3 regions of the Oceanisphaera sp. IT1-181 genome follow, and region 3 is predicted to be linked to each of the others. Evidence: riboswitches for the same ligand, from Rfam matches in the RefSeq annotation. Region 3 holds a riboswitch; each other region holds the start of a gene.
The links. A riboswitch is a leader RNA that binds a small molecule or an ion and turns the genes downstream of it on or off. The one in region 3 is predicted to bind thiamine pyrophosphate.
Positions count from the first base shown of each region.

Region 1 (2,265 bases), 1.2 Mb from region 3:
TTATATCATGCCCTACGACGCCGATTCTGTGATGTGGCAATTAAGCTTTCCTATGGCAGAAAACGAAGCTAGAGCCTTGAGTGCCCAAGGCACTGCAGCGCTAAAGGCAGAAGCCTGCAAGCGCACCCAGTGGCACTCGCCCATTCCGCAGATTTTGGCAGCCACTCAGGATGCACAAATTTCTGGCTATCCGGTGTATGACCGCGCCTTACTCACGCCAGAATTATTGGCAAGCGCAGGTCCCATTACATTGCTTGGCGATGCGGCGCACCCCATGAGCCCGTTTAAAGGGCAAGGCGCTAACCAAGCGTTGCTCGATGCATTATCACTGGCACGCATTATTGTCAGAAGCTGCCGGCCACAATCGAACTGGCGCGATGCAGGCATTCGCAACCGCGTGTTAGGCGAGTTTGAAGCTGAGATGCTAGAGCGCAGCGCCACTAAAGTGACGGATTCAGCAGACGCGGCGCAATTTCTGCACTCGGATGTGGTGCTGCATGAGAGCGATGAACCTAGAGGGCGTTGTTTAAAGTAACAAATGCTGAAAACAAACAGGCACCTAAATAAAGCTGATACAGAAAGATGAATTCAGTCACCAGCCGCGCTCACTAGAGCGCGGCTTTTTTGTTGAGGCCCCTTTTGTTAAGGCCCCGTCGCAGAGGAACAACAGCTTTGCTGTATAAATCTCGACCTTAATGCCTAAATAGGTATAATGCAGACTGACTTATAACCATAAGTCATATCCTAAGGGGTGGCAGTTACGATTGCCTGAGATGCGCAGACGCGAACCCTTTGAACCTGATCCGGCTAATACCGGCGTAGGAATAGGAAGCCGCAACGCTTTGCTCTGCTCTCACCTGCCTGCTCTCGTCGTTACCCGGTTTTCGTATCTATAACCTATAGATCTATGCGGAGACTTGAAATGCCAAAATTACCTTTTTTACCCTCAGCGGTATCTTCAGCCGTGGCTTTAGGCCTAATGGCCGCGTTACCGACTTATGCAGTCGCGGCTGAGGTTTATACCCTAGACACCACCACCGTTACGTCCAGCTTTCGTGATGACAGCCTGCAAGAAACTGCGGCCAGCGTAAGCGTGATTGATGAAGCTGAGCTCAATAAGCCCGGCAACAATCATCTTGAAGACGTATTGGCGCAAACGCCTAACGTAAACTTGAGCGCCGGTGCCTCGCGCGGCAAATATTACCAGATCCGCGGTGTGGGCGAGCGCAGCCAGTTTATTGGTGCAGTTAATCCTTCGGTAGGTGTGTTGGTCGATGGCATAGACATGAGCGCCATGACCTTAGGTGCCACCTTGCTGGACACTAAACAGGTAGAAGTGCTGCGTGGCCCACAAAGTAGTTTGTATGGCGCCAACGCCTTGGCTGGCCTAATCAACATTAGCGCCAATGAGCCTACCGACACCTTAACAGGTGATGTGGAACTGACGGTGGCTGAGTACAACACCCAGAACTTAGCGGCGGCCGTAGGCGGGCCTATTAGCGACAATGTCTCCTATCGCGTTGCCGCCCAGCGCAATACCAGCGATGGTTTTGTGAAAAACGATTACCTAAATCGCGACGACACTAACAATATTGATGAAACCCTGCTGCGCACTAAGTTTCGCATTGCCGTCAGTGAAGATTTGGACTTAGACCTCACCGCCTTTTACGCCAATGTTGATAACGGTTATGACGCCTTTTCTCTGGATAATACCCGCCATACCTTATCGGATAACCCAGGCCACGACCGCCAAGAAACGCTGGCACTGTCGGGTAAAACGACTTGGTATGGCAATGAGAACTTTATTCAGGAAACATCCATCAGCGTCAATAAGAGCGATCTAGAATATGGTTTTGACGTAGACTGGACCTATCCAAGCCTACACCCTGACACCTACAGCGCCACCGATAATTACCAAAGGGACGAGCGCGGTGCCACCGTCGATGTGCGCTTTATTTCCACCGAAGAGTCTCGGCTATTTAACGACAGCACCGACTGGACCGGCGGCCTATATTATTTTCATCGCAGCTCAGATTTAACCCGCGATTACACCTATCTGCCGAGCACCTTTACCAGTGAGTATGACGCGAACCGCTATGCGGGTTACGGCGAACTCTCCACCGGGCTGACCGACAAGCTTACCTGGATCAACGGCCTGCGCTTAGAAGAAGATAATACCCTCTATAGCGACAGTGACGGCAACCGCAGCAAGCCCACCGAACTATTATGGGGTGGGCGCATGGCGCTGGAATACCAAACCAGCGA
Region 1 is NZ_CP136856.1:2,457,726-2,459,990, forward strand. It holds gene R0134_RS10950 (NAD(P)/FAD-dependent oxidoreductase) at 1-535, shown strand, start outside; TPP riboswitch at 738-842, shown strand; gene R0134_RS10955 (TonB-dependent receptor) at 923-2,265, shown strand, end outside.
Region 1: linked by a shared signal. The riboswitch ahead of R0134_RS10955 (TonB-dependent receptor) and the one ahead of thiC (phosphomethylpyrimidine synthase ThiC) in region 3 are both predicted to bind thiamine pyrophosphate.

Region 2 (2,265 bases), 200 kb from region 3:
GCGTCGTCGGGCCAAGGCCATTAACTTTGGTTTGATTTATGGCATGAGTGCCTTTGGTTTGTCTCGCCAGTTAGGTATTGCGCGCCATGAGTCTCAGGCTTATATGGATATTTACTTTGAGCGCTACCCAGGCGTGCTCAAATACATGGAAGACACCCGCGCTCTGGCCGCAGATAAAGGCTACGTGGAGACTTTGTTTGGTCGTCGCTTATATTTGCCTGAGATCAACGCTAAAAACGGTGCGCGCCGTAAAGGCGCCGAACGTGCCGCGATCAACGCGCCAATGCAGGGAACCGCCGCCGATATCATCAAGAAAGCCATGATCAAGGTCGCGGCTTGGTTAAAGAGCCAAGCCGACGGTGAAGTGCGCATGCTGATGCAAGTACACGATGAGTTGGTGTTTGAAATTCGTGAAGATAAAGTCGAAGAGTTTAAACAGCAGATCTGCGATCTCATGGAGCATGCGGCCAGTATTGATGTGCCATTACTGGTTGAAGCCGGCGACGGCGATAACTGGGATCAAGCGCATTAACTGACAGCTGCACGCCGTACGTTATACGCGTTACGTTAACAACAAAGCACCGAGCCGGTTGGTTCGGTGTTTCTTTATGTATGACTTACCGCGTATGGCGTAAAGCGTACGGCTTTCTTTTCAAGGTGTAGGTCGCTATTATCCAACCATTGTTAGTCGGGGAGCCTTGGTCAAAAACCTAAGTGCTGAGACGGTAGATGCCGGACCCGCTGTACCTGATCCAGTTAATGCTGGCGTAGGAAACTAACGGGTAAGTGCCACTTTACCTGCAAGTCCTTCGCCCGAAGGAGCTTAATAAATGTCCACTCAGTTCTCTGCTAATGCAGCAAATAAGCAAAAACCTCATCACCAAAAGCCACATCACCAAAAACCAATAGTCCTCACCATTGCCGGCTCAGACAGCAGCGGTGGCGCGGGTATTCAAGCGGATATTAAAGCCATTTCTGCCACCGGCGGTTACGCCTGCTCTGTGATAACGGCCCTCACTGCACAAAATACTCAAGGCGTGACCGCAGTACACCCAACGCCGCAAGCCATGATCCAAGCGCAATTAGACGCGGTATTCAGCGATTTGGCCATTACTTCGGTGAAAGTAGGCATGCTCGGTGATAGCGAAACCATTCGCACAGTAGCGGCGGCGTTGCGCCGTTATCAGCCCCAGCATTTAGTGGTGGATCCTGTGATGGTGACCGCCAATGGCGACATGTTGCTGGCGGACGATGCGGTGCATTGCTTGCGCACCGAGTTGCTGCCGTTGGCGGATGTGATCACGCCTAACTTACCGGAAGCGGCGGCTTTATTGGGGGTGGCGATTCCTGAGTATTTGTCTGACGTAGAAGCCTTATTTGCCGGTTTACAGCAGTTGGATTGTAAGGCGGTATTAATCAAAGGCGGCTTCTTGCAACAAGAAGCGCGTAGCCCAGACTGGTTATTAATGGGTGGTCAAGTGCGCTGCTTCGATACGCCGCGCATTATGACGGCGAATACCCACGGCACTGGCTGTACTTTATCGGCGGCGCTGGCCAGTTATTTAGGTCAAGGTTTTAGCTTAGAAGAAGCCGTAGAGCGGGCTAAGCACTATATCGATCAGGCGATTTTGGCTGGCAGTTTAGTGCGTATCGGCCAAGGCCGAGGTCCGGTGGAGCATTTTTTCGCTACCAAAATAGGCCCGACCCGACTTGTACCATAAATAAAATATTGGAATCGCTATTGCATATAGAGTTGGTGAATACTTAGATCAATCTCTCAATTAACGTTATCAAGCGGGCGAAAAAACTGTGGCCTGCTTGCGTTTTACTAGGTCGACTTGTAGTATCGATCGCCATAATAATATAAAAATAATCGATTAACTGATTGATAAGCTTATTGATAAATAATCGAAATAGCTTCTAACTATAGCCTCTGCCCAGTGTTATCTCTTCCCTATTTTTAGCTTATTCTATTGCCTGAACAGGCAAGGAAAGGAGGCATTTTCCTATGCTTGTTGCCATTTTATCGGGCTTTATTTTAGCCTTTCTGGTGCCACAACTGTCTCGCATTATGGGCGCGAAGATTGGTTGGTGCCTGTCGGTACTGCCGGCGGCATTGTTTGGCTATTTTTTAACGTTTTGGCCGGCGGTGACCGCAGGCGAAACGCTGCATTATCATTATTCTTGGATACCCAGTCTCAATATTAATCTGAGCTTAATGGTCGATGGCCTAAGCCTGATGTTTGCCTTGCTGATCACCGGCAT
Region 2 is NZ_CP136856.1:3,423,871-3,426,135, reverse strand. It holds gene polA (DNA polymerase I) at 1-532, shown strand, start outside; TPP riboswitch at 680-791, shown strand; gene thiD (bifunctional hydroxymethylpyrimidine kinase/phosphomethylpyrimidine kinase) at 831-1,721, shown strand; gene R0134_RS15225 (putative monovalent cation/H+ antiporter subunit A) at 2,009-2,265, shown strand, end outside.
Region 2: linked by a shared signal. The riboswitch ahead of thiD (bifunctional hydroxymethylpyrimidine kinase/phosphomethylpyrimidine kinase) and the one ahead of thiC (phosphomethylpyrimidine synthase ThiC) in region 3 are both predicted to bind thiamine pyrophosphate.

Region 3 (2,265 bases):
CGAGCTCTGCAATGGCTAAGTTGGGAGCCGTTGCTGAGGTAAAATCGGAGTAGCGGGCGAGGTCGAGCGCCACTGGCATTGAGTATTGTTCGGCTAAGGCTTTTGCGGTTGGCAAGTCGGCGCTGGGATCCAGTAGCCAGTCGATGCGGCTACCATCTATACGCTGCCATAAACCCCCGATTTGCTCCTTATCTAAGCGTCCCGCGGCGTCCAGCACTAAGCGTACAGAGGGTGCTAACAGGCAGAGCTCGCGCACTAAACTGGCGTCGTAGTGCACATCGCCGGTGAGAGTGAGCCAAGCACGCTCTGGATGGACGCGCCGACAGCGCCAAGCGCGCACTAATGGATCTCTTGGGCCCTCCAGTAGCGGTAAAGAAAATAGCGGTAAAGAATGTGGGGTTTGCTGCACCGTTAAAGGTGCCGAGCTCACTTTAGCCAGTGCGCAATCTAGACCAAACTGTACCGCCGGCAATCTGGCCCCATAAGCCAACCCGTGGCGCAAACGCTCAACGGCCACCAGCAAGTCTTGCTCTAAGCTTAAATCGCTGTCGCCTTGTCCATTGGATAAGTCATTAGGCAGAGGTGAAATTTCGCCCCAATGCCCCTCAATTTCCACATAAAAACCCTCACGGTGGACGATAGTGCTGCCATTGATGGTGAGCGGCATGGTCAACGGCAATTGATAGCGATAGAGGTTAATGTGCATAAGTTCTCTACTTCTGAGTGTTGGCTTTTTTAGCTTAACGCTATGCATTTGCTTTCACATACTTACTTTTACATGAAACTAACATGCGTTCAGCGGGCTGGCCAGCATGTAAGGTGCCTTACTGTTTTGCAGCGCTGATAGCGTTGGGGTTAGCCTTTGGAGGAGCAAATATCTAAATGGCACACCGTTTTTTGTAGGGTCGAATTTATTCGACCAGAAATCACCGCGCACTTAACAATCGGTCGAATGAATTCGACCCTACAGTGTAAAGACGTACTGATTTCACCTTCTCGCAGCTTTGCTTTTGTAATCGAGATCTGCTTTACTGACCACTATCTTGTCGGAGTGCTCTATATGGGCTGAGACCACAGTAAGTGGGATCCGTTGAACCTGATCAGGCTAATACCTGCGTAAGGGAAGCAAGTGAGAATTTGGCGTTTACCTCCTCTGCCAAGTTCTTCATCAACACTCCTGACAAGCATTTTCACCCAACATGGATTTAAGTGAGATTGCTATGTCAACGAAAGCACCAAAACTAACGAACGTTTCAGATCAAAAGCCTAAGAAAATTAACCGTCGCGAAGTGCGCAGCCAAGCCCAAGAGTTTATCGATAACCTCAAAGGCGAACACTTTCCTAATTCTAAGCGCATTTTTATCCAAGGCTCACGCCCAGATATACAAGTGGCGATGCGCGAAATTCACTTGGCCGATAGCTTTAAAGGCGGCAGTGAAGAAAACCCCATTCTTGAGCCTAATGCGCCTGTACCTATCTATGACACCTCAGGCCCTTATGGCGACACAAGCGCCGAGCTTGATGTACGCCAAGGGTTGCCCCAGCTGCGCCGCCAGTGGATTTTGGACCGTGAAGATACGGTTGAATTGGCACAAGTGAGCTCTGAGTTTACCCAAGAGCGCATGGCCGATGATGGCCTGGATCACCTGCGTTTTGAGCAGATGCCCAAACCCCGCAAAGCCAAGTTAGGCCATTGCGTGACCCAAATGCATTATGCGCGCAAAGGCATTATCACGCCGGAAATGGAATATATCGCCATCCGTGAAAACATGGGTCGTGAGCGAGTGCGTGATGAAATGCTGCTGCAACAGCATAAGGGTGAAAGCTTTGGCGCCAACCTGCCGGAGAGTATTACTCCTGAGTTTGTGCGTAAAGAAGTAGCCGAAGGTCGCGCCATTATTCCGGCCAACATTAACCACGCCGAATCTGAGCCGATGATTATCGGGCGCAACTTCTTGGTTAAGATCAATGCCAACATCGGTAACTCGGCGGTAACTTCGTCGATTGAGGAAGAAGTAGAGAAGTTAGTGTGGGCCACTCGCTGGGGTGCCGATAACGTGATGGACCTGTCTACGGGCCGTAATATTCACGAGACTCGCGAGTGGATCTTGCGTAATAGCCCAGTACCCATAGGTACCGTCCCTATCTATCAGGCGTTGGAAAAAGTGAACGGCGTGGCCGAAGATCTTAACTGGGAAGTGTTTCGCGATACCTTGATTGAACAAGCCGAGCAGGGTGTGGACTACTTCACCATTCATGCCGGCG
Region 3 is NZ_CP136856.1:52,531-54,795, forward strand. It holds gene R0134_RS00190 (o-succinylbenzoic acid (OSB) synthetase) at 1-706, opposite strand, end outside; TPP riboswitch at 1,038-1,142, shown strand; gene thiC (phosphomethylpyrimidine synthase ThiC) at 1,221-2,265, shown strand, end outside.